DNA from 3 places in the Paenibacillus aurantiacus genome. Region 3 is predicted to be linked to each of the others. Evidence: a T-box and tRNA genes for the amino acid it is inferred to sense, from the RefSeq annotation. Region 3 holds a T-box; the other regions hold tRNA genes.

Region 1 (10,374 bases), on a different contig from region 3:
ACTTCGCCCCCTCGACCAGCTGGATGTAGGAGGCCGCTTCCAAGCTTGCGCCGCCTACGAGTGCGCCGTCGATGTTCGGTTGAGCCATGTACTCCGCGATGTTGTTCGGCTTTACGCTGCCGCCGTACTGAATGCGTACCGCTGCCGCCGTAGCCGCATCGTACAGGCCTTCAACGACGCCGCGGATGTAAGCAATAACGTCCTCTGCATCTGCGGATGTCGACGATTTGCCGGTGCCGATCGCCCAGATTGGCTCGTACGCGATAACCACGTCAGCCGCTTGCGCCGCGGACAGACCTTGGAACGCCGCTTCGGTTTGCACTTTGCAGACGTCCTTCGTTTGGTTCGCTTCACGCTCTTCCAGCTTCTCGCCTACACAGACGATTGGCAGCAGGCTGTGCTTGAATGCCGCTTGGACTTTCTTGTTCACGATCTCGTCGGTCTCGCCGAAGTAAGCGCGGCGCTCCGAGTGGCCGATGATGACGTATTTCACGCCGAGGTCCTTCAGCATAACGCCGCTGATTTCGCCCGTGAACGCGCCGTTATCTTCGAAGTGAAGATTTTGGGCGCCGATCGCAATGCTCGTTCCTTTAGCCGCTTCAACAAGAGCCGGCAGCGTCGTGTAAGGTGCGCAGATGACGGATTCTACACCGTCAACTGCAGCGACGCCTTTCACGTCCGCAAAGAACGAGACCGCCTCGGACACGGTTTTGAACATTTTCCAGTTACCCGCAATAATCGGTTTACGCATGTTCGAATTCGCTCCTTAACCTATCTCGTACTCGCTTGTTTTAACCCTATTCTCAATAAATCTTATTTATCGTTAAGCGCTACAACGCCTGGGAGCGCTTTGCCTTCCATGAACTCCAGCGATGCGCCGCCGCCCGTGGAGATGAAGTCCATTTTGTCGGCCAGGTGGAATTTCTCCGCTGCCGCCGCCGAGTCGCCGCCGCCGATAACCGTGTAGCCGGACGTCTCTGCGCATGCGCGCGCAACGGCTTGCGTACCGTGGGAGAACGGCTCGATCTCGAATACGCCCATTGGTCCGTTCCACACGACCAGCTTCGAGTTCTTGATGACGTCCGCGTAGATCTCGCGCGTCTTCGGACCGATGTCGATGCCTTCCCATTCAGCCGGAATGCCGTCAATGTCGACGATTTGCGTATTGGCGTTCTTGCTGAAGTCGTCAGCTACGACGATATCAACCGGGATGAGGAAGTTTTTGCCGAGCGACTTGGCTTTCTCGATGAACTCGAGGGCCAGGTCCAGCTTGCTGTTGTCGACGAGCGATTTGCCGATCTCGTGGCCTTGCGCTTTGAAGAAGGTGTAGGACAGGCCGCCGCCGATGATGATGTTGTCCGCGATCTCGATCATTTTGTTGATGACGTCGATTTTGTCTTTAACCTTCGAACCGCCGACGATCGCCGTGAACGGACGCTCCGGGTTGTTCAGCGCTTTGCCGAGCACGTCCAGCTCGCGCTCCATCAGCAGGCCGGATACCGCCGGCAGGTGATGCGCGATGCCTTCCGTCGAAGCGTGCGCGCGGTGAGCCGCGCCGAAAGCGTCATTGACGAACAGATCCGCAAGCTCCGCGAATTGCTTCGCAAGTTCGGCGTCGTTCTTCTCTTCGCCCGGGTAGAAACGAACGTTCTCGAGCAGAAGCACGTCGCCTGCATTCAGAGCCGCGACTTGCGCTTTCACTTCTTCGCCAACCGCTTCGTTTGCTTTCGTCACCGGCTTGCCGAGCAGCTCGGACAGACGGGCTGCTTGCGCCGTAAGACGAAGCTCTTCTACGACTTGGCCTTGCGGACGGCCCATATGGCTCGCCAGGATCACTTTCGCGCCGTTCTCGATCAAGTAGTTGATGGTCGGCAGCGTCTCGCGGATCCGCTTGTCATCCGTGATTGCGCCGTTCTCTACAGGCACGTTGAAGTCCACACGCACAAAAACGCGTTTGCCGCTCAATTCGACGTCGCGTACACTCTTCTTGTTCATTGCGTTTCCCTCCCGGTATGTTGAACCCCTATCCCATGTCGGCTTCAGAGTCCGCTATCTATATCCACGCTCCACTGCTATCCTATGGCTGTCCCTCTTGACCGGGGACATGCTCGTTATGGTCTCGTTTAAGTATGACAAACTGTAGCGAAGGAGCTGCGGTCAGCAGCTCCTTCGTCTCTATTCAAAAGTCGGCTATTACAGACCTTTGGATGCGATATATGCAGCCAGGTCAACAACGCGGTTGGAGTAGCCCCACTCGTTGTCATACCAGGAAACGACTTTAACCATGTTGCCTTCTACAACCATCGTCGACAGCGCGTCGATCGTCGAGGAAGCTGGGTCGCCGTTGTAGTCGCTCGATACAAGCGGCTCTTCGGAGAAGTTAAGGATGCCTTTCAGCGGGCCTTCGGAAGCGGATTTCAGCGCAGCGTTGACTTCTTCAACCGTTACGTTGACTTTCAGCTCAGCAACGAGGTCCGTTACGGAAACGTTAGGCGTAGGAACGCGCATAGCCATGCCGTTCAGTTTGCCTTTCAGCTCAGGCAGTACCAGGGATACCGCTTTAGCAGCGCCCGTGGACGAAGGAATGATGTTCTCAGCAGCTGCGCGAGCACGGCGCAGGTCTTTGTGAGGAACGTCGAGAACGGATTGGTCGTTCGTGTACGAGTGAACAGTCGTCATCATGCCTTTAACGATGCCGAACTTGTCGTTCAGGACTTTCGCGAATGGCGCCAGGCAGTTCGTCGTGCAAGAAGCGTTGGAGATAACCGTGTGAGCGGATGGATCGTATTTGGCTTCGTTTACGCCCATAACAACGGTGATGTCTTCGTTCGTAGCTGGAGCGGAGATGATAACTTTCTTCGCGCCGCCTTTCAGGTGAAGCTCGGCTTTTTCTTTCGCCGTGAAGATACCCGTCGATTCAACGACGATCTCTGCGCCTACGGATGCCCAAGGAAGGTTCTCTGGGTTACGCTCAGCGAATACTTTGATTTCTTTGCCGTTTACGATCAAGGCGCCTTCTTTAGCTTCTACGGTGCCTTCGAATTTGCCGTGCGTCGTGTCATATTTGAGCAGGTGAGCCAGCGTGTTCGTGTCTGTCAGGTCGTTGACTGCAACGATCTCTACGTTCGGGTTGTTGAAAGATGCGCGGAATACGTTGCGGCCGATACGGCCAAATCCGTTAATACCTACTTTTACCATGTTAGTTCTGCCTCCTAAAGGTAATTTTCAATATATCTCAAGACCTCGTGCAAGCACTGCCTTGCGGCTTTGCTCGCGTCGGTCAAGATCACGTATTGCTATTCGAAGCTTCCCGGTCGAGCAGCGCGGCGATCTCTAGCGCGGCCGCCTCATCGGTGACGAGCACATCGTCGTGCCCGAATTGCATAATCGCGGCAATTGCTTCGCCCTTGCTGCGTCCGCCAGCGATCGCAATGACCACTTCGGTCGCCATGATGTCTTCGAGCCGCAGTCCAATAGTAGGCATGCGGTGTACGACGGTGCCGGTCCGGTCGAAATAATACCCGAACGCCTCGGCGTGCGCCCCTTCCGATTGCAAAGCCTCGAAGAAGGTCGCGTCCAGCCGTCGTCTGCGTGCCATGACCATAGCGTCCCCGATGCCGTGTACGACAATGCGGGCGCTTCGGATGACATCCACGATTTCTCGCACGTTCGGTTCCTGCATGAGCGTCGTGTACGCTTCTTCGCCCAGATGATCCGGTACGTGCAGCAGCCGGTATTGCGCTCCCGTCCGTTTGGCCATCGTAGAAGCCAGCGTATTCGCCTGATAGTCCATGCTTTCGCCGAGTCCGCCTCGTGCAGGCACGAACCAATTACCTTTCAGCGGCGTCTGCGTCGTCAGCTGATTGGCTACTTGCGCAAGTGTCGTGCCGCCAGTGATCGCGACGACGTCGTCTTTCTCCATATACTTGCGCAGCACGGCGCATCCGGCTAAGCCAAGCTCGCGTTTGGTATGCCGCGAAGTATCGGAATCGCCAGGCACAATCACGACCTGCTTCAATCCATACCGGGTGCGAATGCGTTCCTCCAGATCAGACAAGCCGAACATCTGCTGATAGTGCGGCTCCATCTCGTCCAGAAGTTTCTTACCCTCTTCTGTAATGCGCATACCGCCTGCCTCGATCTGAAGCAGTCCTTGCGATTTCAGAAAATCGGTCTCGGCCCGTAATACCCGCTCCGTCATCTCGAGCGAGGCTGCCAGCGTGCGGCGTCCGATCATATCAGAGAGCATCACCTGGCGGAGGATGAGATAACGCTTCTTCATCACAACGAGCAGATCCGGCAGGAGCTTCTGTTGTATTTCGATGAGAGACTGCATGCTGCTCACATCCACTCCATTATTGCCGAATTGGGCCCCAAACTAACAGGGACACGAAGCGTCCCACCTGTTCATTTTAAGTCCCACCTTTATTGTACTCCAATCCTCTAGGAGGAGCAAGTTGGGTTTTCCAAATGAAACCGGTTACCGGTGCCCTTTTGCATATTTTTTTCTTTTTGAAGCTACTTGCATTTTCGTTTTGTTTGGGTTACAATGAATCTCGCTATCGCTTATTGAATACGCGCCCGTGGTCCAATGGATATGACGTAGGCCTCCGGAGCCTGAGATCGAGGTTCGATCCCTCGCGGGCGCGCCATCTAACTTCACAACTGAACGAATAACGCAGCAACAACCGGCCATGGCCGGTTTTTTTGTTTTTATAGTCTGACCATTTTTGACTTTTGCGAAGCAATCCGGTATGATGAGCTTACGCTAACATAGCCTGCCCCGGATCGGGTTTTAAACCCGCGGGCCGAGGCAATACTTGATAACCATTAAGGAGGGACTTGGACATGAATTTCGTACCTATGGTCATTGAGCAAAGCAACCGCGGCGAACGCGCCTACGACATTTACTCCCGTCTGTTAAAGGATCGCATCGTCTTCCTCGGCACGCCGGTGAACGACGTCGTCGCCAACTCCATCATCGCGCAATTGCTTTTTCTGGCGGCGGATGATCCGGAGAAAGACATTTCGCTTTACATCAACAGTCCTGGCGGTTCAGTCTCCGCAGGTCTCGCCATATTCGATACGATGCAGTTCATCAAGCCGGATGTCTCCACGATCTGCGTCGGACTCGCTGCTTCCATGGGCGCATTCCTGCTGGCCGCTGGCGCCAAAGGTAAACGTTTTGCCCTTCCGAACAGCGAAGTCATGATTCACCAGCCGCTCGGCGGCGCGCAAGGACAGGCAAGCGATATCGAGATCCGCGCCAAACATATCCTCAAGACCCGCGACACGCTCAACCGGATCTTGTCCGAGCGTACGGGACAGCCGCTGGAGAAAATCGAGCGCGATACGGACCGCGACTATTTCATGAGCGCAGCAGAAGCAGCCAACTACGGCCTCGTCGATAAGGTCATCGAGAAACTGTAACACTCCTCATATTCATAAAGACCCGGCAGCTCGCATGCCGGGTCTTTATTTATTCTCCAGACACGAAATCCTCTTATTATCACAGAAGCTTCGCGTTGTCAAGAAATATTCAATGCTCCGAATTCATGACCACGCCAAGCCGCTTTCATGATACGATGTACTAAATCATTCCAATTACACCTTACGTTAGGGCATATCAAATTTTATTTTATGGAGTTGCTTTCGTTATGAATCGATCACAATCTGCCGCAAGTGTTCGCTCCTTTCTTCGTCACGAGAGTGAAGATCCTGCGTTTTATGAATCTTATCCTCCTGCGTTCGGCGTCTCCTTCATCCGGGAATCGGACAATTCGCCGTCCGAGCCGAATATTTATTTGCCCATGCAAGACAAATCGATGCTGCTTCGCCCGCTTAGCGATACGCACCTCTTAGAGGTCTATCACGAAGCCAAAGCGATGCGTCTGTCGCACGAATTCATCGCCCTCATCGAACAAGCGCTTGAACAGCGCGGCATCTCGCTTATCGACAACGACAACAATTAACCGCGCGACTTCACTTCCTACGAGAACCGGTCGTCATACAAGCCCAGAGAAAAAGGCAGCTGCCGTCACCGGCAGCTGCCTTTTTCTTATTGCATATCGTAGGAAACGGTCACGCTCGTGCCGATCGTGATCTCGCCGGTCTGCACGGAGCTTCCGCCCGCCATGTCGGCCGTGGATTCCGCCATGAGCTTCGCCGTTTGGAAGATCGGCACGCTCGCGACGTTCCCCTGCGTAATGTTGACCACTTGTTTCACCGCGCGGCCGCCGGCTTTCGCGAGCACGTCGGCTTTGCGCTTCGCCTGGGCCATCGCCTTCTCCATGGCCTGCAGTTCGTATTGCTCTTGATTCTCCACATCGAACCGGATCCCGTCAATGCGGTTGGCCCCAGCGGTCGATAAGTTATCCAGCAGCGCGCCGATGCCGTCGAGTTTGCGACTCGTAATCTCGATACTGTGCGTCGCGGTGTACCCGATAATTTTGCTCGTGCCGTCCTTCTCATTGTACTGATACTGCGGCTGAACATAGAAGCCCGTCGTCTTCACGTCTTTCTTATCCAACTTGTAGGTCGTGAAGAGCAGCTTCTCGATCGAAGCGAATTGGGCCGCGTTCTTCGCCTGCGCTTCCTTGGCCGTCGCCGCTTTCGTCTCCACCCCGACATTCATGTATGCCACATCCGGCGCGACCTTAATCTCGCCCTTACCCTCTACCGTAATCAGTCCCCGCTCTACGCTCACCGTCTCCGCCGCCTTTACGAAGGGGGTTGGACCGCCGGCCCCGATTATCGTTCCGAACCCGATCGCCACCGCGAGCGCGGGCACCAATAGCAGCATCGGCCGCTTTTTCCCTTTGCTTGTCTTACTCTGCTGCTCCGTCTGTCCGTCATGCGTGAATCGTGTCATCGCATCCCAACACCCTTCTTCTTGGTTTGTGACTACTAAACGTATTCGCTGCCCGAATTGTTGCACGTCCTTAAGCATTTCCGCTTCGACGGTGAATCAACAGCCTGCTTATGACGGATATGCCCGTTCCGCAGCCTCAAGAGGTGCGCCTCCCAGCACGCGCGAAACTAAAAAAAGCCCCCTTCCGGGAGCTCTTCCTTTGGTCCATTATTGGTTCTCCAGTTCTTCCTTGCTGACCAGGTTCACTAAAGCGGTTACAGCTTGATCGGCGTCCGATCCTTCCGCGCTGATTGTCACCTCGGTACCGGAGCTGATGGCCAGGCTCATAATACCCATAATCGATTTCGCGTTCACTTTCTTATCGTCCTTCTCTACGAAGACTTCGGACGAGAACTTGTTCGCTTCCTGAACGAAAAGCGCGGCCGGTCTTGCGTGGAGACCTGTTTTCAGACGAACGACAACCGGGTGCCTTGTCATCAAAACCTTACCCCCTATACGAAATTCAATCGTGCGATTCACGAGTGCAAAACGTCATTTTAATCAACATTATATCACTTTTGTTGCGCAAGCACTAGCCTTGCACTTAGCCATTCCGTAACTTTTCCGCAATCTCGTCGATTTTGCGCAGCCGATGGTTGACGCCGGACTTGCTCACCTTGCCCTTAAGCATCTCCCCGACTTCCTTCAAGTTCATGTCCGGATGCATGAGACGGATTTCGGCAACTTCTCGCAGCTTATCGGGCAGGCTATCGAGGCCGACTTGTTTCTGCAGCAGCTTTATATTATCGATTTGACGCACGGCGGCGCCGATCGTCTTATTCAAATTCGCCGTCTCGCAGTTGACGATGCGATTGACGGAATTGCGCATGTCGCGCATAATGCGGACGTCCTCGAACTTAAAGAGCGCCTGATGCGCGCCGATAATGTTCAAAAGCTCGATAATTTTCTCGCCCTCTTTCATGTAGAAGATAAAGCCTTTCTTCCGCTCGATGCATCTAGCGTTCAAGTCGAACTTGTTGGCCAGTTCTACGAGCGCCTGGCAATGCTCTTCATACATGCAGGCGATCTCCAGATGATAAGAGGAACCCTCCGGATTGTTGACCGATCCGCCAGCGAGGAACGCCCCGCGCAAATAAGATCGTTTGCAGCACGATTTGCGGAGCATCTCCTTGTCTATGCCCTGATTGAACATGAAACCTTCGGAGACGATACGCAGCTCGCTTAGAATCTCTTGCACGTTGACCGGGATGCGGACAATGTAGACATTGTTTTTCTTTAGCCGCATCTTCTTGCGCACGAGCAGTTCGGTATGTACCGCAAACTGTTTTTTGATCAGCGAATAGATTCGCCTTGCGATTGCGGCGTTCTCTGTCGAGATATCGAGTATGACTTTGCGATTGGAGAGTTGAACGGAGCCGTTCATTCGAATGAGCGCGGACAGTTCCGCCTTTTCGCAGCACGGATCGGCTTCAATCATCGTCAATTCTTTCTTCGTTTGCGCTGCAAAAGACATCGTTGTTCACCTCTTTCGATTCATCCAATCTTCGACAAGCTGATAAATATGGTGACTCAGCCGCGCCGCGTCGTGCCGCAAATACGTGCGGAACAGCACAAGCCGGTCGGCAATGACCTTGTAGCCTCGGCTCTGGACTTCCTCCAGATCCAAATGGACGGCCTTGGCGCCTTTCTCGGCGTAACGTTCTTGCACCTGCGGCGGAATTTCGCCGTTGTTCACGATGACATAGTCGAACAGATGCTTGCCGATATGGGCATGCACCGCGTCGAGATGATCCCCGACCGAATAATCGTCCGTCTCGCCCGGTTGCGTCATGACGTTGCAGACGAACATCTTGACCGCATCCGATTCGACGATCGCTTCAGCTAACTTCGGCACGAGCAGGTTCGGTATAATGCTCGTATATAGACTTCCCGGTCCAATCAGGATGGCATCCGCTTCCCGAATCGCTTCGACCGCTTCTTCCAGCGGCTCGACCTCTGCCGGCTCGATGAATACCCGCTTGATCGCTTGCCCCGCCTTCGGGATGTTCGATTCCCCCGTTACAATGGAGCCATCCTCCATCTCGGCGTGCAGCACGATCGCTTGCCCCGCCGCCGGAAGCACGCGCCCCCGAACGGCCAATACCCGGCTTAATTCCCGGACGCCCGTCACGAAATCGCCCGAGATTTCCGTCATCGCCGCCAGCATGAGATTGCCTAGACTATGTCCGGCAAGCCCCGCTCCTGTATTGAACCGGTATTGCAGCATCTGGGCGAGCAATGGTTCGACGTCCGCAAGGGCGATGAGCACGTTGCGGATATCGCCGGGCGGCGGCATTTGGAGCTCGCTGCGCAGGATGCCCGAGCTGCCCCCGTCGTCCGCCACCGTCACGATGGCGGTAATATCAAGCGGCTTCTCCTTCAATCCCCTCAGCATAACGGAGAGCCCCGTACCGCCGCCGATGACGACAATACGGGGAAGTCGTTCTTCTGGTGTCGTGCGTTTCTGCTTCATCCGTTCACCTCTAGTGCCGATCGCGTTCCGCATCGCGGTGGCTGACCCGGATCGTCTCGGTATCGCTTGCGCCCAGCATGCGGCCCAAGTATTCGGCGATCGCGACCGAGCGATGTTTGCCGCCCGTGCAGCCGATCCCGATGACGACCTGGCTCTTGCCTTCTTTGCGGTATTGCGGAATAAGGAATTGCAGCATATCGAGCAGCTTTGTCAGGAATGTTTGCGTCTCCGGCCACTTCATGACGTAGTCGTACACTTCAGGATCCTGGCCCGTGTTCGGGCGCAGCTGCTCGACGTAATGGGGATTCGGAAGAAAACGAACGTCGTAAATCAAGTCCGCGTCAATCGGGATGCCGTACTTGAACCCGAACGAGGTAACATTGACCGAAATCGAGCTTTGGTCCACGTTCGTGAATCGCGACATGATCCGGTCCTTCAACTGCAGCGGCTTCAAGCTGCTCGTGTCGATCACCTGCGTCGCCCAGCCCTTCAAATCTTCCAGCAGGCGGCGTTCATGCTGAATGCCTTCCAGCGGAAGCCCTTCGGGAGCAAGCGGGTGGCGCCGGCGGCTTTCCTTATAGCGCTGCACGAGCACGCTATCCGTCGCGTCGAGAAACAGAATCTCGTACCCGATCGTGTAGTGGTCCTTCAAATAATTCAGCGACTCCGATAACGCCGTGAAAAACTCCCGTCCACGCAGGTCGATGACCAGCGCGACCTTGCCGATTTTGCCGTTCGACTGCTCGATCAGCTCGGCGAATTTCGGGATCAGCACCGGAGGTAAATTGTCGACGCAGAAAAAACCGAGATCCTCGAGGCTCTGCACCGCGATCGTTTTGCCCGCGCCCGACATCCCTGTGATGATGACCAGTTTCGCCATCGCCGTTCCCGTTTCCATCGCCGGTTCCTCCTACCCAAATCGAAAATAACGCCGTCCGGCGCCGAAGCGCCGAACCGTAGGCGTCTTATGTGAAAGCAAGCTCTGCTCGTT
Region 2 (10,374 bases), on a different contig from region 3:
ACGTTCTCCTCTGTTCGTTTGTTCAACGACGACTGGTACGAGATTCATGCGACCAACCTCCTTAAATTTAATGCGGTCCTATATGGCCGCTTACCCTCGTGGTCCCCCCACTGCGCGGTTGATTCAAGGTGTCTCTTCAAGTAAGTAACCGGGTATCTATGTTAGTTTACCACGTTCCGATTACAAAGTCATTTTTCCACCCGAAAAGCATGGAGTCGCTTCGCTCACTGAACGCGGCCTCGCCGAATGTTACAGTATACGGCGAAAGGTTATGGTTATGTACGGGGCAAGCCCCAATCAATCGTTATGTCCCTTCCTTCAATTAAGGCAGGGGTTGAAGCCTTGAGTTGAAAGAAGGCACGTTTGCACGTGCCTCCCCTCTTGATAGAACGAGCCGCCCACCGGGGACGGCCTCGATCCTTAAGCTACCTCAGTAGCGACTTTGCTGTTGTCGAGCAGGAACTTGATCGTTTTACGGATCACGATGTCCGCTTTGAGGTTGTCGATGTTGCCGTTCGAGGCGAACAGCGTGCGAAGCTCGTCCACCGGACGGTTGTACATGCCGGAGAGCTTCTCGAGTTCTTCCGTCAGCTCTTCTTCGGAAGCGCTGATGCCTTCATTCTTGGAGATTTGCTCCAGTACCAGGTTGTTGCGAACGCGCTTCTCGGCATCTGTGCCCATTTGTTCGCGAAGCACGGACTCGTCTTGACCGGAGAACTGGTAGTACAGGTCGAGATTCATGCCTTGCATGCGGAGACGTTGCTCGAAATCGCGCAGCATGAAATCCACTTCCGTGTTGATCATCGCTTGCGGCACGTCGATCTCGGCAGTTTCAGCTGCTTTCTCAACGACGGCAACTTCGCGAGCTTGCTCATTTTCTTTCTCTTTACGGTCAGCCAGCTTCTTCACAAGATCTTGCTTGAACTCATCAAGCGTGTCGAACTCGCTTACGTCTTTAGCGAACTCGTCGTCGAGCGCAGGAAGGTTCTTGCGTTTGATTTCGTGAAGCTTGACTTTGAAGACCGCTTCTTTGCCAGCCAGGTTGTCCGCATGGTAGTTCTCTGGGAACGTCACGACGACGTCTTTGAAATCACCTGTAGCCAAACCTACAACTTGTTCTTCGAAGCCCGGAATGAACGAGCCGGAGCCCAGCTCAAGGGAATAACGCTCGCCTTTGCCGCCTTCGAATGCGACGCCGTCCACGAAGCCTTCAAAGTCGATTACAGCTGTGTCGCCGTTCTGAGCTTCGCCTTCATCGATGACAGTCAGCTCAGCGTGACGCTGCTGCAGGCGCTCAAGCTCTTCCGCAATTTCTTCTTCGCCTACGCTAGCGTCCGTCGCCGGAAGCTCGATGCCTTTGTACTCGCCGAGCTTCACTTCAGGCTTAACCGTTACTTTCGCCTTGAATTTGAAGGACTCGCCCTTCGCGAATTGCTCAACATCGATTTCCGGACGATCGACCGCTTCAACGCCCGTCTCTTGCAGCGCTGCCGTGTATGCCGTCGGAAGAAGAATGTCGATTGCGTCTTGGTACAAGCTTTCTACGCCGAAACGCTTCTCGAACATCGCGCGCGGCACTTTGCCTTTACGGAAGCCGGGTACATTTACTTTTTGGACTACTTTCTTGAATGCTTTGTCAAGCGCTTCCGAAACTTGCGCCGCATCGACTTCAACGTCGATGGCGACAAGATTCTTGTCTATTTTTTCCCATGTTGCTTTCATGTTATGCTTTCCCCTCCAGATAAAATCACGCATCAAGCGTACAGGTTTCGCGATCATAAACCACTACATTATAATCAAAATCTACCTGAATATCAAGGCTCGTTCCAGTCTCTACCGCGATGAAAATGCGAAGCGTGCCGCAAATTGCGGCAAGCCTGTTCATAGCGGAACCGCAACGCGTCCGTAATCCCGTATGTATCCCGTACTTGATCGTCTTCGCTTCGCCCATATAGCGACAACTCCAACGTTTGGTGAAGCGCGGCCGCATAACAATCGACCGTCTCATCGTCGTCTGCAGCCATACGTTCGTATGCGGACGTGCCATAAATGCACTGCAGCGTCTCTTTCCACAACTCACGCGCAAAATGCGGCATCGTGGAATCAATCACCTCGGTCACCGATTCGACGCGTTCCGCAATTCTAACGGTCACATCCGGGAACTCCCCCATGGATAGCGGCGTGCGCTCTATCTCCAAATCAACCGTTTCTCCCAGACGCTCAAGCATGACCCGCCCTGTCACGCCCCGTCTGCGTAGACATTGAAGCGCCTTGAATTGTAAGGCAGGATGAAGCTCCTGCTTGGTCAACCAATTGATAATCGTCTCGTCCACATCGGGGTGCTCCAAATGAGCGGCCCTCTCCAGCGCGAGAATTTGTTGATCCACGACCGGATGATGCTGCATGATGTACAGCACTTGCTCAACATAGGCTTTATCCTGTTGGACGGGCGCTATCGTCTGCTGCCTGATCGAATCCTCGGTCTCTTCTTCCGTGTCTTCTCCGTGCAGCGAATCGCCTGGAAGCGCGCCATATCCGTCGTCCGGACCTGGAAAAGCCATCTCCAGCCACGACAGCAAATTGGTCCATTCCTCGTAATGCCGTTTGTCTTCCCCTTGACACTGTAGAAGAAATCTAAGCAAGCTCTTGGCTTCGCCATACCGTTCGGATTCCAGCATGCGGGTCAACTGTACTTGATATTGATCCAGCATTCTGGGAAATAGATACACATTGTCTTTATGTTCGCCTTGCGGCGTTTTGGACGTCGTAATGAGATCACCGCCTTATTTGCACCTATACCGCTTCCGCGCGTCCGATGCACACGCGCCGTATACGCCGTTGTATTATAACACTCCCATGCCTTGATTTCCATGTGCGCGTATGCTATTATCTTGTCATTGACTGCGCGGGTGTAGTTCAATGGTAGAACGCCAGCTTCCCAAGCTTGAGGCGAGGGTTCGATTCCCTTCACCCGCTTCATATCGACTTACCCGAAGAAGCCTTGATTAATCAAGGCTTCTTTTTTCATTTCCTCAACCGCCATTTTGTGCAAGAACTCCTCATACTATTTCCAACAACTCCATAACTAAACGGACGACAACTCGATAATTGTCGGAAACGAACAACGAACCTGCGGCACGTCCATTGCAAGGATAACCTTACAGTCTGTTTAGAGAAACACCGACTTGTGATTAATGCGAATCAAAAGATATGCCCAGTTTCATGGATCGACAACTTTAACCTTTATTTCTCCAATCTATCTAGCCCATTTTTTAGCAAGTCGATAGTAACTTTGTCCTTTTCCATTAGGACAAGAGAATGAATCAATATCATTATTTTGTAATATTATTGTAATTAAATTACGACTCCAAGACCATTTACCAAATTCAGGAATTCGATTTATTATACAGATGTTACCATATTTTAACCAAAAAGGAGAATCCAAGTTTATGAAAAAGAAAAAGCTGCTCATCTCCGCAGTCGCGGCAGTCTCCGTACTGGGATCCGCGCAATCCGCATTCGCGATCTCGGGCATCGCCGACACTCTGACTAACCCCATCCCATTAGGTCTCGGCTCTAATTATTCCAGCTATGTGGACTACATGGACGGGGACTGGTTCTCCTACACGAACACGACCAGCTCGAACGTAAGCATCATCTACGGCGTCTATCCGAATTCTTACAGTTCAGGGGCCAATTTCGATGTTACCGCGCTTCTTCAAGACCCGTCCGGCAACTACATTCCGATCGGTACCTTATCCGACAATGGCGCAGGCTACGGAGATTACGGCACAGGCTCGCTGGCGCCGGGATTCAAAATCATTTGGCGCGTGTTCGGACACTCCGGCAGCGATTACGGATCGAGCAAGCCATATACGGCTTATGTCAGCCGGAACTAATTCGCAATGCACATAAATGTGGGCCGCTGCGATCGCAGCGGCCCATTCGTCTTTTGCCTACTTAGAGCAAAATCGATATTCCATTTTCCAATTTCCCGATTTTCTTGCGAATATCCGGCGTCTTTACCGCCTTCAGCAGCGCCAGCATGCCTTTCAGTACGACCGGCTGCGACTCGTTCTTGTCCAGCTCTGCCGATAATACGTCCAGCGTCGATTGCAGCTCGTCGGCGTCGTCCGCCGGGTCCAGCAAGCCCGCCGCAGCTACAGCTTCTCGGAGCGACTGAATCTCGGCAAGAAGCTCTGCCTTACCGGTCTGCCGACCGCGAACGGACGCAAGCCAACCCTCCAGCACGCCCGGAACGATAATCGGTTCGCCTTCACCCTTGCTTAGATCCTCAGCCATCGCATCCAGACGCGCGACGATGTAATCCGCCAACCGCTCGGGATCGATCCGCTGCTGCTCGAACACGACGAGCGCCAGAAACCCTTCAGTTATCGACTGGAAGACGATCGTCAGATCGAGCGCGTAAGCATTCGCTCGCTCTCCGTATGTCTTGAGAATCAATTCATGCGTCATGACCAGACCTTGTCGGCGGGTACTCAACATCAACTCGTGCAGCTCGTCATGCACTTCGAAACGTTCGCGAAGGAGCATGGAGAAGAACGCTTGATGCTCTTCGTACATGCGGTATCCGGTCAGTACGTGGCGACGGAGCAAATCGCGGGGAGTCAAGTCTTCCCGGCTGTTCAGCGCCGAATATTCCGCCATAATGCGATCGAGATAATCTTTAATAATAAATTGAAGGAGGTCGCTCTTGGATTTGAAATAAAAGTAGAGCGATCCCTTCGCGATGCCGAGCACGTCCGCAATGTCCTGGATAGACGTGCCCCTGTAGCCCTTCTCCGAGAAACATTGAACCGCCGCCCGGATTATCTGCTGTTTCTTGCCTTCCAACTGTAAGGCACCTGCTTTCGGGCCAACCGCTTAGTGCGTCGCTTCGCGCACCTCGTGGTCGGCAGGTTGTCTTCTGAACCGTGCCAGGAATTCGTATACCACCGGCACGATAAGCAGCGTCAGCAGCGTCGAGCTGATGAGACCGCCGATTACCGTAACGCCCAGTCCTTTGGAAATCAAACCGCCGCTGCCGCCTTCAAAGCCGAGGACGAGCGGTAGCAGCGCACCGACCGTCGCAAGCGCGGTCATCAAGATCGGACGCAGACGCGTACCGGCCGCTTCAATCAGCGCTTCGCGCGTCGTCAAACCTTCTTTCTCCATATGCAGAACGCGGTCGAGCAAGACGATTGCATTCGTGACGACGATACCGATCAGCATCAGCATCCCCATCATCGCTGTTGCGCTTATCGTTTCGCCAGCCAGGAACAACCCTACCAACGCGCCAATGATCGTGAATGGCAGCGAGAACAGGATGGCGAACGGCGTAATCGCGCCGCCGAACGTGATGACGAGCAGCAAGTACACGATCGCAATCGCTGCAGCCATAGCGAGCCCAAGCTGCGTGAACGTCTCGTTGATTTGTTCCGTGACGCCACCGAAATCGACCGATACAGTCGGTGGCAAATCGAGCTTATCCACCGCTTCCTGCAAGCTCGTCGAGACACTGCCGACGTCTTTACCCGTCGCTTCCGCCGAAACTTCCACGTACAGTTTGCCATCCATGCGCGTAACCGAGTTGGCAGACGTGCCCTCTTCGACCTTCACCACGTCTTTCAGCGGCACCGATATGCCTAGTGGCGATTGGATCGTCTCATTCTCGATATCCGAGATCGTCGAGTACGTTTTCTTGTCCACCTGAATGTATACGTTGTAAACTTTACCGTCCTCTTGAACGGTCGTCAATACAGGGGTTTCCCGGACAGGCGCAAGCTTCATCGCGATTTGTCCCGCGGTCAGGCCGAGCTTACTCAGCTTCTCCTGGTCAGCGACGAGCGTATATTGCTCGTACTGTTTGGAGAGCGACGTCTCGACTTTCTCCAGCGATCCGTTCTTCTCCATGATCTGCTGGATTTGCTCAACGACCGGCTTGATTTCATCGAACGATTCACCGTAGACGTTCAAGCTAATCTTGCTGCCGCCCATACCGCCGGAGAAGTCCATCTCGCCCCATTTGCCAGTCGGTTCGATCTTGGTTAAGTCTTCGACAAGCTTATTCTTCACATCGCCGAAGTTCTTGGTGTCATCTTCGTACTGGACATAGAACAGCGCATTCTTGTTCGGTCCGAAACTCATCGGGCTTTGGCCGCCGACCGAATATTGCAGGTTCCTCATGCCCTCTTGGCCCATGATCAGCTTCTCAGCCTCGAGTGCGGTCTGTTCCACATCCGAGATCAGCTTGCCAGGACCCGGGGAGTAGGTGATCATTGCATATTTCTCTTCTTCCTCCGGCAAGAAGCTGGACCCGATGTACGGGACAAGGAAGAAGCTTGCGACGAGCAGCGCAACCGCCCCGATGAACGTAATCAGCTTGTGGTTCAGCGACCAGTTCAAAATTTTGCGGTAGCGAAGGCCAAGCGCGCCAGGCTTCTCTTCGTGCGTCTGGTTCGCCTTCAGCCCTTTGCGGAACATCATATGCGTCATCATCGGCACGATCGTGATCGCGACGAGCAGTGACGCAAGCAGCGCGAACACCATCGTCAACGCGAATGGCATAAACATCTCGCCGATCGGTCCGCTTACAGTGCCTAGCGGCAGGAAGACCGCGATCGTGACGAGCGTCGAAGACAGAATTGGGATAAACATCTCCCGCGTGGCTTCGGTAATGAGTTCCTTCCCGCGCAGCCGCTCGCCGCGCAGCGACATCCGCCGGTAGTTATTCTCGATGACGACGATCGAGTCGTCGACAACCCTGCCGATAGCAACGGTCATGGCGCCGAGCGTCATGATGTTAAGCGTAATGTCCAGCTGCTGCAGAATGAGCAGCGCGATGACGAGCGACAACGGAATCGAAACGACCGAAATAATCGTCGTTCGGATATTGCGCAGGAACAGCAGGATGACGATAACTGCAAACAGCGCGCCGAACAATGCTTTGTCGATCATCGTCGTAACCGACTGCTCGATCGGCTTGCCTTGGTCAAGCAATACGACTGTGTTGATGTCTTTATGTTCGGCCTTGAATGCCTCGGCCTTATCTTTCACGGCATTGACCACGTCGACCGTGTTCGCGTCGGAGGCCTTTGTGGCATTGATGCCGATCGAAAGCTCGCCGTTCGTTCGGGAAATCGATTCGGCTTTGTTAACCATCTCGATCGTTGCGATATCGGAGAGCTTCACAGTTGGGATCCCTGCCGCAGCTCCGGCTTGCGTCTGCGCACCAGTCCCACCGACACCAGCTGCACCTACGCCAGGGCCAGTTCCTGCGCCCGCGGCACCTCCCGCGCTAGATGGAATGGCGGGTATCGCGATATTGCGCAGCTGCTCAAGCGTGGCGACATTGCCGTCCACAACGACCGTTTTCTCGGTCTTGTCCAATTCGAACAAGCCAAGCGGCACTTTCATGGCGGAAGCCTGCACAATGCCTTTCACGGTGTCCTCGCTTAAGCCGAGCTGCGCCATTTTTTCTTTATTGAACGTGAGCTGCGCTTCTTTGACGTTCTGCCCGGAGATAGCAACCGAGCCGATGCCATCGATGCCTTCAAGAGAAGGCGTAAGCTCCGTCTCGACCAGCTTCGTGACTTCCTCCAAGCTGCGTTCTTTGGAGGAGATGCTCAGCGAGACGACCGGAAAATCGTTCAGACTGATCTTGGAAATCTGCGTATCCTGAGCCCCAGACGGCGCTTCGAATCCATTGATCGCATCGCGGAGCTCGCTCTCCGCTTCCTTCATATCTTTGTCGTATCCATACTGAATCGTAATGATGGATACATTCTCGCTCGAGGTCGAATTGACGGCGTCGACGCCGTTCAAATTCTGAATGCGCTGCTCGAGCGGTACCGTAATCTGATCGGCCACTTCTTCCGGCGCCGCGCCGGGAAATACGGTGTTAACGGTCAGAATCGGGACGTTAATGTTAGGGATCGTCTCTTGCTTCATGCTCGTGCCAGCATACAGTCCGGCAACGACGACGATGATCGTCATGAGCCATAAAGCGAATTTGTTATTCAACGAAAATCGGATAATGCCCTTCACTTTCCCACTCCTTGTCTTTGTTCTCTTTGACTTGCCTTCCCGGCCCCCGTCATTTGAACGCCGGTCATTCTATCACAAATATTATTTGACCGATGTTCAAAAGTCAATTGATTGAACGGTCAGTCACAAATATTACATACGTCAGTACGCCCATATTCTTAAATTGTGCCATCCGTCTGTGTACAATTCTATTTTTCGTCACATTCAGATTTTTTTTCGTGAAATGCAGAAATATTGGTTGCAAGTTCCTAAAACAATATGGTATATTAATATCCGTTGTCCCGGTAGCTCAGTTGGATAGAGCATGCGCCTTCTAAGCGCACGGTCGGGGGTTCGAATCCCTTCCGGGACGCCATTCCCTATTCAAACAAAACTCCTCATGACTCGTCATGAGGAGTTTTTTGCATTAGCTTCTTTCATCTTCCACAAACAGCCTGCCATCGCGAATGAGCTTACCCATACGCCAATGGCGATATAAGAAAAAGAGATAAGCCCCCGCGAAGATTAGCGGCGTCATGATTCCGCTCCGAACGACTAAATCATCGCGGAACAGCGCCCCGTCACGGCCATCCGACTTCACCTGCATCGTATGATTCCAGCCCTTGATCAGCGCTCCCCGCTCGGCCGTCGAGAACCGCCTAGCCGAACGATCAATCGTAGCAATCGTGATCCAATGCCCGCCGAGCGGAATGCATCCGAGCAGCCACATCGAAAGGGCATACGTCTCCCCAACCACCCACTGCCGCGGGAGTCCGCCGTGGTCGCGACTCCGAAATACCATAAGCGGCGCGGATACCAGCCGGAATGTCCCGGTATCCGCTACTTGCTCCCACATCAATGCCGGATCGCACGGCAATCTGGATTCCATCGTGAATTTCACGCTTCCACCTACATCCACCAAGTTGTCGCAACGCCGGCGATCAACGCCAGTCCCGTCAACATCCACGCCGGCATTTTCCACAAGACCAACAAGCCGTAAGCCACCAACACAACGCATAAATCAAACCTATCATGTACGGCCCCTGTAAACACGGGATCATACAGAGCGGCAAGCAGAATGCCTACGACCGCTGCGTTAATCCCTTTCAATACCGCCTGAAGGCGTTGCTGCCTACGGATTCGGCTCCAGAACGGCAGTGTCCCGCCCACTAGAAGAAATGAGGGGAAGAACATCGCTAAGACCGCGACGATCGAGCCCACCCAACCGGCAGCCGCCATGCCGATATATGCGGACAACGTAAACAGCGGCCCAGGGACGGCTTGCGCAGCGCCGTATCCGGCCATGAACTGTTCGCCGCTCATCCAGGCCTGCTCCGCCACCGCCGGCTCCAGCATCGGCAGCACCACATGCCCGCCGCCGAACACAAGCGCGCCAGCGCGATAGAAGTTGGCGGCAAGATGGAGCCACGCGCTGTCAGCCAGCGCGGCAGCAGCCGGCAGACCGAACAACAGCACCAGCAAAAGGCCAAGCAGCCAAACGGCCGATCGCGCCCCTACCGGCGAGGCCAATGGATTCATCGCATTCGCGTCCGGATCAGCTCGTCTGAACAGCAGCATACCAACACCAGCTGCGCCGGCAAGGATAACAAGCTGAGCCCAAGACGCCGGCCATAGTAGCGACAATGCAGCAGCAGCAAGCGCGATCGATCCGGTCTTCCGCTCCGACGCAAGCGTGAGCGCCATGCCCTGCACGGCCTGAGCCACGACCGCAACCGCCACGAGCAGAAGCCACTTCGCCCATTCGCCTCCGGCCAGGTCCGTCGCCCCCATCGCATATGCAAGCGCGGCAAGCGCCAGCGCGGACGGAAGCGTGAAGCCTGCCCATGCGGCGATACCGCCCAGCCACCCGGCGCGCAGCATGCCGATTGCGATGCCGACTTGACTGCTGGCAGGCCCGGGAAGCAGCTGGCATAACGATACGATCTCGGCATAGGTCTGGTCATTCAACCATCGTCGTTTCTCTACGTATTCAGCGCGAAAATACCCAAGGTGAGCGACGGGCCCGCCGAACGAAGTAAGTCCAAGGCGCAGCGCTGCTCGAAATACTTCCCACACCGCATCCCGACGCGGCTTGGCAAGGTCAATATCGTGATCCACTTTGCATTCTCTCCTCGCCGATTCGAAGCCCGGACTAACTCGCCCAGGGCTTCGACCGATCGTACCACCTGTCCAGTTTGCCGTAAAGTAAAGAAATCGTAAATAAGAGCCGTCTGCTTATATTGGCAATTCTTGTCCTCGGGCATCTACAAAACCTCGCTTCACCTGCAGCGGTCTTGCCCGTTCAAGCAGACCGATGATCGACGAGGCCGTCGCGGAAGGATCGCCCGG
Region 3 (10,374 bases):
ATCCCTGCATTCGCTGCCAAGCTAACGACGGCGCCGAATACGACGCCGAAGAGCAGCATCTTCCACTCCGCCATAATGCGCTGCCAGTTGCGGTACAGCGGCAGCGCAAGCGCCACGGTCGCCGGTCCGAGCAGGAACGTAATCCATTGTCCGCCGTTATTGTAATCCTCGTACGGGATATCGAGCAGCGACAGGATCGCGATCAGCAGCGCGGAGCAGAGCAGCAGCGGATGAATGCGCCGGTATTTGCCGGACATATAATACGACAGCTCGAAAATGCCGATCGTCAGCGCCACGCCGAACACCGGCTTCGCCCATAATTCATGCCCCCACATGGTAATCCTCCTGCCGCGCCCGGTTCCGCCTGCGCGAGGTCATGACCGTCACCGCGCCGCCGGTAGCCGCCAGTACGCCGAGCGTGCCGAGGAGCACCGCGCCCGCTACGGGCAGCCAATGCGCCCGAATGATGGGGATATACATCATCACCCCGGCGATGACCGGGGCGAAGAACAGCATCATCCGCGAAAATAGCAAATCCGCCGCATCCTTGATCCAAGCCTCCTTCACCCAGCCGCGCAGCAGCGCGATCAAGAGCAGCAGCATGCCGACGACCTGCCCCGGCAGCGGCGCGCCCGTCGCGTACACGATGCCTTCCCCCGCCAGCCAAAAGCCGAGCAATATCGCAAAGCCTCTCATTCCCGTTTCCTCCCCAGCGGACAGCCCTCAGAAGCCTCATGTCTGAAGCCGCCTTCCACGTTATCCAACACACAGCCCCTATTATAGCGCGATTTACGCGATAGCCGGGATATTTTCGCGTACTGAGGCGGATTTACATTGCTTACCAAAGCGCCTATACTTCACCTAAAGCACGCTGCACCTCTTCGAAAAGGAAGTGAACGGACATGTCCGACCCGAACGCCCAATATGGCTTCAACGGCAAAACCTTCCCCTGCGCGACCGAGTTATCGATCGCGCTGTTATCCGGCCGGTGGAAGATGACGATCATTTGGAAGCTCAAGAACGGCAAGAAGCGATATGGCGAGCTGAAGGCGTCCATTCCGGGCATCACGCACAAAATGCTTGCCCAACAGCTGCGCGAGCTGGAGGAGATCGGCATCGTGCAGCGCTATGTGTATCCTGTCGTTCCGCCGAAGGTCGAATATGAACTGACTGGGCTGGGCGATGGGTTAGTCCCCATCTTGGAGCATTTGAACGAATGGGGCGAGCATTTTAGACTTCAGGAGCGCGAGGATATACTTTCCAATCGGTAAGTATTGCACCGATAAGTGCGTACTTACTTATTTTCAGCATCTATTGTATCGTAATAACAGAAAAACAAACCCGATACAGGAGATGATGCAAGATGAAAACATTAGTCGTGGTCGTTCACCCGAATTTGGCCGACTCCCGCATTAACCGTACCTGGACCGAAGCGCTCGAACAGCAGCCGATCAGCGTGACGGTGCATAAGCTGTACGAGGTTTATCCCGACCGGACGATCGATGTTGCCCGCGAACAACAGCTGCTGGAGGCGCACGACCGCATCGTCTTCCAATTCCCGCTCTACTGGTACAGCTCGCCGCCGCTCCTCAAGCAATGGCTCGACGAAGTGTTCCTCTACGGCTGGGCATACGGAACGGACGGCGGCAAGCTGAAAGGCAAGCAGTTCGGCGTGGCCGTCTCCACGCATGGACCGGCATCGGGTTATGCGGCAGACGGAGCGAACCGCTTCACGCTGCGCGAGCTGCTCCGCCCGTTCGAAGCGACCGCCCACTATGTCGGCGCCTCGTACTTGCCGATCTTCTCGCTTAGCGACGTGGACCACGTGACAGAAGCGGAGTTAGCGGGGAACGCGAAGGACTATGTCAAATTCGTGACGAACGAGCACGTTACGGTTTAACGAAAGGACCAAAGCTGCCTGCCCGCTTCATGCGGTTCGGCAGCTTTTGGCTTGTTGCGGATAACATCGCATGGCAGGCGGGCATGTCCTTGCTTGTATTGCATGCACTCCCCCGCCAAGCTGCACCGAAGCGCGATGCTGTCATACGTTATCGCCTCATCATCATGCTAGGCGGGTGGTTCCTTATAAAGTCGGCACGCGCCGTCTACGGCTATGTTTCTCCTGCTTCTTCATCCAGCGGCTTCCAAGGCTTCATATGCACGATACGGTCCGCGATTCCTGCCACATGTGCTTCGCTGCTCACCGGGATGAGGACCGATGCGCCAGCTTCACGCACAAGCTTCACGAATTTGCGATTATAAGGACTGAGCAAGTAATCGATGCCGTAGGATTCGATCCAAGGCGCGCAATAGAGTTTTTTCTGAAACGCATAGCCGATCGCAAGCGACGCTCGCCAGCGTTCCCCGCTGTTGAATTCCAGCGGACGATGGATGCGGCCATTGGCGGGATCGCGCATCTCGGCGCCAGACAGTTCGAACAACTCGGCGATGTCACGCAGCGTTAGGCTGCTTCCGCTTTGGGCCAGCCCGATCTCGATCTGATCCGCAACCGTCTTCACGCGCCTTAACAACCGCGTCAGCGCGTTCGGGTACGTCCGAAATTTACGGTAAGGAAATTCTGCCACGCCTTCGCCCATATAACACGACATGCGCTTTAAGATGGTATTGTCGGCTGGTGTTCCATTCACTTCTATTGTGCTATATGAGATGTTTAAATTCTCCGTCAACATAGGCTCGCGCCCGGCAAGCAGCCAACTGAGGAGCCATCCTCCTGAACCGATCGACCCGACGAGCCCGTATATTGTGCCCGGCACGATGGTCAGATTGAAGTCTCGTATGCTATCGATCATCTGAAAGTCATGAAACATTCGGGGCGTGCCATTGGTGTTCAAACTGCGAATTGGGATTTCCAAAGCTGTCTCCCCCCTTCCTCGATTGAAGCAGCGCTGCTAACTGATGCCCGTTCATTCTTCGCCGTTGGACGCTCTTCTCACCATTCGCCCCTTAAATCTTCTCCGGCGCCGCCAGACCGATCAACGACAACCCATTCCCCAGCGTGATCTTCACTGCCCGCACGAGCGCCAAGCGTGCGTTCCGCACCCCCTCCTCCTCCGCCATGATGCGGCATTCGTGATAGAAGCGGTTGAACGTTTGGGATAAGTCGATCAAATAACGCGCGACGATGGACGGCTCTAACTTGTGCATCGCCAGCTCCACCTTCTCGCCGAACAGCGACAGCTCCTTCACCAACCGCACGGTCGCGTCGTTCATCGGCAGTCCGGTCAACGCGGCATTGCTTACGATTCCATTAACTACGGTCCCGTTCAGCGAGGCTGTATCGGATGCTCGCCCGTCTTCGCGACCAATCACCACTACCTCACCCGCGGCATCCCCGCCTTCGCTGCCGATCGGCGCCGCTCCATCCGCGGCTTGCCCGCTCGCGAGCCCCGCGGCCTTCGCCTTCGCCAGCACGCTGCACGCACGCGCATGCGTATACTGCACGTAAGGACCGCTTTCGCCATCGAAATTGAGCACATCCTCCCATTTGAAATCGATGTCCTTGATCCGGCCGGAGCTAAGGTCGTTGAAAATAATGGCGCCCACGCCGACCTGCCGCGCGGCCGCGTCGAGGTCCTCGATCGGCTGCGGGCGGGATTCCATAATTTCGCGTGTCTTGGCGATCGCCTGATTCAGCACGTCCTCAAGCTTCAGCACATTGCCCCTGCGCGTGGACAAGCTCGCCCCTTCAAGGCTAACCCGTCCGAATGGTACGTGCACGAGGTCCTTCGCCCAGTCGCGGCCCATCAGCTCGACGACCTTGAACCATTGCGCGAAATGCAAGTTCTGCGCGTAATCGGTCACATAGATTGCTTTGCAGAAATCGTATACTTCTTTGCGGTACAGCGCTGCTGTAATGTCGCGCGTATGGTAGAGCGAGCTGCCGTCCTTCTTCAACATGAGCGCAGGCGGCATGTCGTACGCTTCCAGCCGGACAAGCCAAGCGCCCCCGTCCTCTTCCAGCAGCGCCTTCTCTCGCAGCTCAGCGACGACCGCTTCCATTCGGTCATTATAGAAACTCTCCCCCGCGTATGAATCGAAGAACACGCCGAGCAGCTCGTAGATCCGCCTGAACTCCGCCAGGCTGATGTCGACGAACCAGCGCCACAGCGCGAGCGCGTCCCCGTCGCCCTGCTCCATCCGAACGAACCAGCTCCTCGCCTCGTCTTCCAGCGATGGATTGCCGTCGGCCTCTTCATGAAACTTCACGTACAGGCGCAGCAGCTCGTCAATGCCGTCTTGCTCGACGGTCTGCGCATCGCCCCACAGACGATACGCCACGATCAGCTTGCCGAATTGAGTGCCCCAATCGCCAAGATGGTTGATGCCTACGCAATCGTAGCCGAGAAACTTATGGATCCGGTAAAGCGCATTGCCAATGACCGTCGAGCGCAGATGGGCGATATGGAATGGCTTGGCGATATTCGGCGACGAATAGTCGATAACGACTCTCGCGCCATCACCAATATTTCGCGAACCGTACCGCGTCCCCTGCGCCAGCGCTTCTCCGATGACGGACACCGCGAACCGCGCGCTGTCCAAGTAGAAGTTCAAATATCCGGAGACAGCCTCTATCCGTTCGACCTCGCCTAGATTGATCCGCGATTTCAGCTCCTCGGCGATCGCCTGCGGCGGCTTACGCAGCAGCTTGCTCAGCTTGAAGCATGGCAGCGACAGGTCCCCCATCTCCGGATTCGGCGGATATTCGATCAAACCCTCAATATTCGCCGCGTCAACGTTTTCGAGCAAATTCGTTATTTCCCGCGCAATAATGGCTTTGTACTTCCTCATGCTCCGCACTCCCCTTGTTCGATTAAACGCAAAAAAGGCCTCGTCTCCTAAGAGACGAGAGCCTGATGGATCCCGCGGTGCCACTCTAAGTGCCGTTCCCTATGGCACGGCCGCTCGATCGGGATAACGGCCCTTGACCGGATTCGCCTACGGCCGCGGCGCGGCGGTCGGCGAATCATCTCCCGGGTCCGCTTCCTCCTGGCGTGCGTACCGGCTTCCACCAACCCGGCTCGCTAAGACTGCACATCGCGGAGTACTCTCCCGTTCTTCAATGATACGGCTATCAACTTGGAGACTAAATTATCACAAAATTCACACATTAGCAATATGGATTTACTCCGTTAGGCTATCGCGCGATAGATCACGTACCCTTCCGCCGCATACGAAAGGCCGGCTGCTCCTCGGCAGCCGGCCCCTCCATCAAGCGTGCTTCCGCTTGTAATACGTAATGCCCAGCGCCAACGCCAGCACGGAACCCTTCACGATGTCCATCGCATAATACGGTACAGACAACATGACCAGTCCGTTCGATAGAATCCCGATGAGCACCGCGCCGACGAACGTGCCGAAGGCGTTCGGCTTGCCCGCCCCGAAGACGGAGAACCCGATGAACGCCGCCGCGACCGCATCCATCAGATAAGGCGCGCCCGCATTCACTTCCGCCGTCATAACCCGCGCCGCGAGCACGATGCCCCCAACGCCCGCGAACACCGCGGAGAGCAGATACGCAGCCAACCGATACCGTTTCACCGCGATGCCCGACAGCTTCGCCGCTTCCGGATTGCCGCCGATCATATACATGTAGCGGCCGTGCTTCGTGAAGTTCAAGAAGATATGCACCGCCACGACGACGACCAGCATGATAATGATGATCCACGGCACAGAACCGAGCTTCGAGAAGGCATCCGGAATGAGGCCTGTCGCGAAGTCGCCGCTTGGCATCACCATATTCTCCGAGATTGTCGCGCCCTTCGTATACGTCATCGCCACGCCTTGAATGACGAACATCGTCGCGAGCGTCATGAGCATGTCCTGAATGTTGAAGCTGGTCACCAAGAAGGCATTCAGAAGGCCGATCACGAGACAGACGACGATCGCGACCGCGATGCCGACGAACAGGTTCTGCCCGTGCCAGACGAACATCGAGATGACGACCGCGTTGGCCAGCGTCGCCGCGGAGCCGACCGACAGATCGAAGCCGCCGACGGCGAGCGAGACCGTCAGACCGATCGCGATAATCGTGACGATGGAGATGGAACGCAAAATATTGATAATATTAGACCCGTTCAGGAAGCCGTCCGCCATTGTGCCAAACACCGCCACCAGCACGAGGATCGTAAGGAGCGTCCCGTATTTGTATAACAACTCGACCGCGCCCAACGCGCGTTTTTCGCGAAGCCCATCCGCTGTTTTCATCTCGCCATGCCTCCCGTGCTGTAGAGCAAAATTTCTTCCTCGGTTGTATCCGTCGTCACCAGCTCCTTGCGGATGGCGCCGTCGTACATGACGTACATGCGATCCGTCAGTCCGAGCATCTCGGTCAGCTCGCTGGACGCGTACAGCACGCATTTGCCCTGTGCCGCAAGTCCCGCCACCAGCTCGTAGATGTCGCGTTTCGCCCCGACGTCCACCCCTTTGGTCGGCTCGTCGAATATGTACACGTCGGCATCTGCCAGCAGCCACTTGCCGATCGCCACCTTCTGCTGATTGCCGCCGGAGAGGTTGCGCACGAGCGCCCGCTCGCTCGGCGTCTTGATGCCCAGGCTGGCGATCATATCCGCCGACGCGGCCTTCTCCTTCTTACGGCTCAGCCATGTGCCGCCCGACGTCAATCGCGACAGCACCGCGGCCGTCAGATTGTTCCCGACCGATTCGCCGACGAAGACGCCTTCGCGCCGGCGTTCCTCCGGCACGAGTGCCAGCCCCCCGCGCACCGCATCATGAGGCGAACCGACCCGCAGCTTCCGTCCGCGCACGTAGATGTCGCCCGTCGCCGACGAAGACGCGCCGAACAGCGCTCGGCATAGCTCGGTCTTGCCCGCGCCGACAAGACCAGCCAGGCCGACGATTTCGCCCGATCGAACCGTTAGACTCACGCCGTTCACCTTACCCGGATCCGCGATATTCCTCGCTTCGAAGCCGACATCCCCGATCGCACGCGCCACCTGCGGGAACTGCCCGTCCATCTTCGCCCCGAGCATATGCTCGACGACCCGCTGCTGCGGAATATTGGCGATCTCATCGCGCACGACGAGCTTCCCGTCGCGCATGATCGTAATATCCTCGCAGATCTCGTACAGCTCCGGCAGCCGGTGGGAGATGAAAATGACGCCGACCCCCTCGGACTTCAACAACCTCACGAGCTTGAACAGCTGCGCGGTCTCGGCTTGGCTCAGCGGCGCGGTCGGCTCGTCCAGCACGAGGAAGCGGCATTCCAGCGTCATGGACCGGGCGATCAGCACCATCTGCTTCTCCGCAAGCGTCAGCTCCTGCACGAGCTTGCGTGTCGGCACCTGCACGTTCATCCGCTTAAGCACGGCCTCCGCCGACCGGTGCAGCTCGCCCCAGTTGATCCATTGGCGGCCCTTCATATCGTGGACTACGCGCTCGAGCATAATATTCTCCGCCACGGTCAAGTTGGGAATAAGGGCCGTATCCACCTCTTGATACACGATCTGGACGCCATGCCGCTTCGCGTCCTTCGGCTCGCGGATTGCCGCCTCCTCGCCATCTATCCGTATCGTGCCGGTATAATGCCCATAAGCGCCGGCAAGCACCTTCATTAGCGTCGATTTGCCGGCGCCGTTCGCCCCGATCAGGGCGTGAGCCCGGCCGCCATCGGCCGTGAAATCCACTTCGCTCAGCGCCTGCACCCCCGGGAAGGCGATCGAAATCCGTCTCATCTCAAGTCTTGCGGCCTGCTTCTTCACCTGTCTCGCCCTCCCCTATAAACAGGATAGAGCGCCCCTATCCATGAAGAATAGGAGCGCTTCTTAAGTTCAGTCCCGCTTCCGGGACCTATCGTTCAATTACTTGGCGTTCGCGTCTTTCAGCGCCTTCATCCAGTCTTCTTCGAAAGCTGTCGACTGGCCCCAGCCCGGAATAATGTCCGCCAGCGAGACCATGTTCACCGGCTCGGCGGATTCCGCAAGCTTCGCCTGCTCGATGTTCGCCGCTTCCAGGTCGTAAGTAGCCGGCGTCTCTTCGCCCGCGATCTTCTTCGCCAACAGGCGCAGGTCGACCGCGCCGATCATCTTCGGATCGACCGCCGCCGTGGACACCCACGGGCTGTTCTCTTCTTGCATCAGCTGCAGGTCGGCGTTGGAGACGTCGATGCCGTAAATTTTGATCTCCGTGCGTCCCGCTTCGACCAACGCGCGCGCCGCGCCGGTCGCGAAGGCGTCCCATGTCGCGAAAATGGCGTCGATCTCGCCTTTCGGGTGCTTCGCCAGCATCGCCGTGACGGCGTTCTGCGTCTCGACCGACGTGTTCGCCGTCGCTACGCCGAACCGCTCCACTTCTTTAATGCCCGGGTTCTTGGCGAGCACGTCCTGGTACACCGTATTGCGGCGCACCATCGGCGGGAAGCCGTCTACCCACAGGTAGACGATCTTCGCATCCGTGCCCTGCTCCTTCACCAGCTGGTCGAGCGCGAACTGCGCCAGCGCCTCGTCCTTCTGGCTCGTTAGCGTCACGCCTTCCACGTTCGCCAGATCGGCGTTCGAGTCGAATGCGACGACCTGCTTGCCTTTCTCGCGTAGCTTCTTCACCGCTTCGACCGTCGCCGGGTCGTCGCCGTGCGAGATGATGACGCCGTCATAGTCGCTGTCCGCCGCTTGCTCCAGCGCATCAAGGAATTTGGCCGTGTCGCCGTTCGCCGCGAACGTATCGACTTTAAAGCCGAGCGCCTCGCCCTCTTGCTTCGCGCCTGCCAGGAACTGCACCGTATGATCGTCTCCGCCGATTTTGCGAATGACTTTCACTTTAATCTCTTTATCTTTGATCGCAGCCGGCAAATTCGCGATTTCCGCCGTTGCTCCTGCCGCCGCCTCGCCTCTGCCGCCTTTATTGCCATTGTTGCCGCCGTTCTGCTGGCCGCAGCCGGAGATGACAATGACCGCCGCGAGCATAAGCCCGATCAGCCCCCGAAACTTCTTGTTCATACTAGAACCCTCCCATACCATTGCTTCTATGTAATACTAATACTAGTAATCCTATAGGATATATTTTAATGCGTCAATAACCTAAAGCTTTAATCGGCATGTCCGACGGCAAAGTTTAGAGAAATTACACAATTTCGAAAAATGACGATCATCAAACACCCGAAGACGCGCTCGGTCTCCCGTAGTGCGAAAGCGCGACAATGGCAGCTAGCTCGATGCGCGTAACGATCATGTCCAGACCATAATGCTGACTGTCCTCGCCTTTGACGTTCAACCAAAAAAAGAAGGGGTTGCCCCCTTCTAAACGGTCCTTCATTATGACGTCAGATGCTGATGTTGATATGCTCCAAGTTACCCGCGCGCCTCACTCAGCGCCTCAATCCCAAGCGCCAGCGAACCGCTCAAGCCCGCGTTGTTGCCGAGCCCTGGCGGTACAATGTAAGTATCGATCTGATCCAATATCGCGGCCGCGCTCACGTAACCGTTCAAGTTCCTTTTGACCTCGGCGCGGATAAGCGGGAATAGGTGCTGCTGCTGCATGACCCCGCCGCCTAGAATGACTTTCTTCGGCGACAATAGCAGAATCGTGCCGGTCACCGCCTGCGCGATATAGAACGCCTCGATTCCCCAAGCCGGATGGTCCGCTGGCAGCTCGTTACCTTTCGCCTTCCAGCGGCGCTCGATCGCCGGACCTGCCGCCATCCCTTCCAGACAATCGCCATGGTACGGGCAGCAGCCGGCGAAGTCGTCCTCGGGATGTCTGCGGGTGAGGACATGCCCGCCTTCCGGATGCACAAGCCCATGCACAAGTTTTCCTTCCGCATAGACGCCAACGCCAACGCCGGTTCCGACCGTGTAATAGACGCAGCTGTCCAGTCCCTTGGCCGCCCCCCATCTCGCTTCGCCGAGCGCCGCCGCGTTGACATCGGTATCCCAGCCGTATGGGACCGCGAACTCCCGCTTTAGCATCCCGACCAAATCAAAGCCCGACCAGCCCGGCTTGGGCGTCGTCGTGACATGTCCATAGGTCGGACTCGTCTTGTCGATATCGATCGGACCGAAGGAGCCAATGCCAATCGCCTCTACACCCTTGTCTCGAAAATATTCGATGACGTTCGCCATCGTAAGCTCTGGCCGCTCTGTCGGAAAACTTACGCGATCCTCGATCGTTCCATGTTCATCGCCAATGCCGCAGACGAATTTCGTGCCTCCCGCTTCTATCGCGCCAATACGCATTCCCATTGCCTCCTTTGTAGCCAGACCGCTCGATAGGGTTGTCCCGCGATCCATTGCTTCCTCTATATTACACGTCTTGGTCTCCATCTGGAATTGCAGCGTTTACCAATAGTTGCGACAAAAAAATCCCTCCGGACATTCAGTCCGAAGGGATCTTCATCGTGCG

Evidence for each region. The T-box of region 3 lies ahead of argS (arginine--tRNA ligase). A T-box ahead of a tRNA ligase gene usually reads a tRNA of that ligase, here a tRNA-Arg.
Region 1: it encodes a tRNA-Arg, which carries the amino acid that the T-box ahead of argS (arginine--tRNA ligase) is inferred to sense. The anticodon was not compared.
Region 2: it encodes a tRNA-Arg, which carries the amino acid that the T-box ahead of argS (arginine--tRNA ligase) is inferred to sense. The anticodon was not compared.

The regions. Positions count from the first base shown of each region.
Region 1 covers NZ_JBHMDO010000008.1:23,334-33,707, reverse strand. The annotation lists gene tpiA (triose-phosphate isomerase) at 1-751, opposite strand, end outside; gene ACFFSY_RS03405 (phosphoglycerate kinase) at 814-1,995, opposite strand; gene gap (type I glyceraldehyde-3-phosphate dehydrogenase) at 2,194-3,198, opposite strand; gene ACFFSY_RS03395 (sugar-binding transcriptional regulator) at 3,287-4,336, opposite strand; tRNA gene ACFFSY_RS03390 (tRNA-Arg) at 4,578-4,652, shown strand; gene clpP (ATP-dependent Clp endopeptidase proteolytic subunit ClpP) at 4,849-5,430, shown strand; gene ACFFSY_RS03380 (sporulation histidine kinase inhibitor Sda) at 5,658-5,972, shown strand; gene ACFFSY_RS03375 (SIMPL domain-containing protein) at 6,059-6,871, opposite strand; gene ACFFSY_RS03370 (HPr family phosphocarrier protein) at 7,079-7,348, opposite strand; gene whiA (DNA-binding protein WhiA) at 7,455-8,384, opposite strand; gene mgfK (gluconeogenesis morphogenetic factor MgfK) at 8,391-9,383, opposite strand; gene rapZ (RNase adapter RapZ) at 9,394-10,281, opposite strand.
Region 2 covers NZ_JBHMDO010000024.1:161,172-171,545, forward strand. The annotation lists gene clpP (ATP-dependent Clp endopeptidase proteolytic subunit ClpP) at 1-48, opposite strand, end outside; gene tig (trigger factor) at 421-1,722, opposite strand; gene ACFFSY_RS15200 (hypothetical protein) at 1,815-2,711, opposite strand; tRNA gene ACFFSY_RS15205 (tRNA-Gly) at 2,906-2,976, shown strand; gene ACFFSY_RS15210 (hypothetical protein) at 3,450-3,899, shown strand; gene ACFFSY_RS15215 (TetR/AcrR family transcriptional regulator) at 3,961-4,854, opposite strand; gene ACFFSY_RS15220 (efflux RND transporter permease subunit) at 4,885-8,046, opposite strand; tRNA gene ACFFSY_RS15225 (tRNA-Arg) at 8,325-8,401, shown strand; gene ACFFSY_RS15230 (Rv1443c family protein) at 8,453-8,926, opposite strand; gene chrA (chromate efflux transporter) at 8,935-10,143, opposite strand; gene ACFFSY_RS15240 (SDR family NAD(P)-dependent oxidoreductase) at 10,261-10,374, opposite strand, start outside.
Region 3 covers NZ_JBHMDO010000042.1:22,829-33,202, forward strand. The annotation lists gene ACFFSY_RS25750 (LrgB family protein) at 1-335, opposite strand, end outside; gene ACFFSY_RS25755 (CidA/LrgA family protein) at 322-696, opposite strand; gene ACFFSY_RS25760 (winged helix-turn-helix transcriptional regulator) at 903-1,271, shown strand; gene ACFFSY_RS25765 (NAD(P)H-dependent oxidoreductase) at 1,364-1,900, shown strand; gene ACFFSY_RS25770 (ABC transporter ATP-binding protein) at 2,112-2,873, opposite strand; gene argS (arginine--tRNA ligase) at 2,965-4,809, opposite strand; T-box leader at 4,857-5,087, opposite strand; gene ACFFSY_RS25780 (ABC transporter permease) at 5,230-6,225, opposite strand; gene ACFFSY_RS25785 (sugar ABC transporter ATP-binding protein) at 6,222-7,712, opposite strand; gene ACFFSY_RS25790 (sugar ABC transporter substrate-binding protein) at 7,839-8,972, opposite strand; gene ACFFSY_RS25795 (ROK family protein) at 9,324-10,208, opposite strand.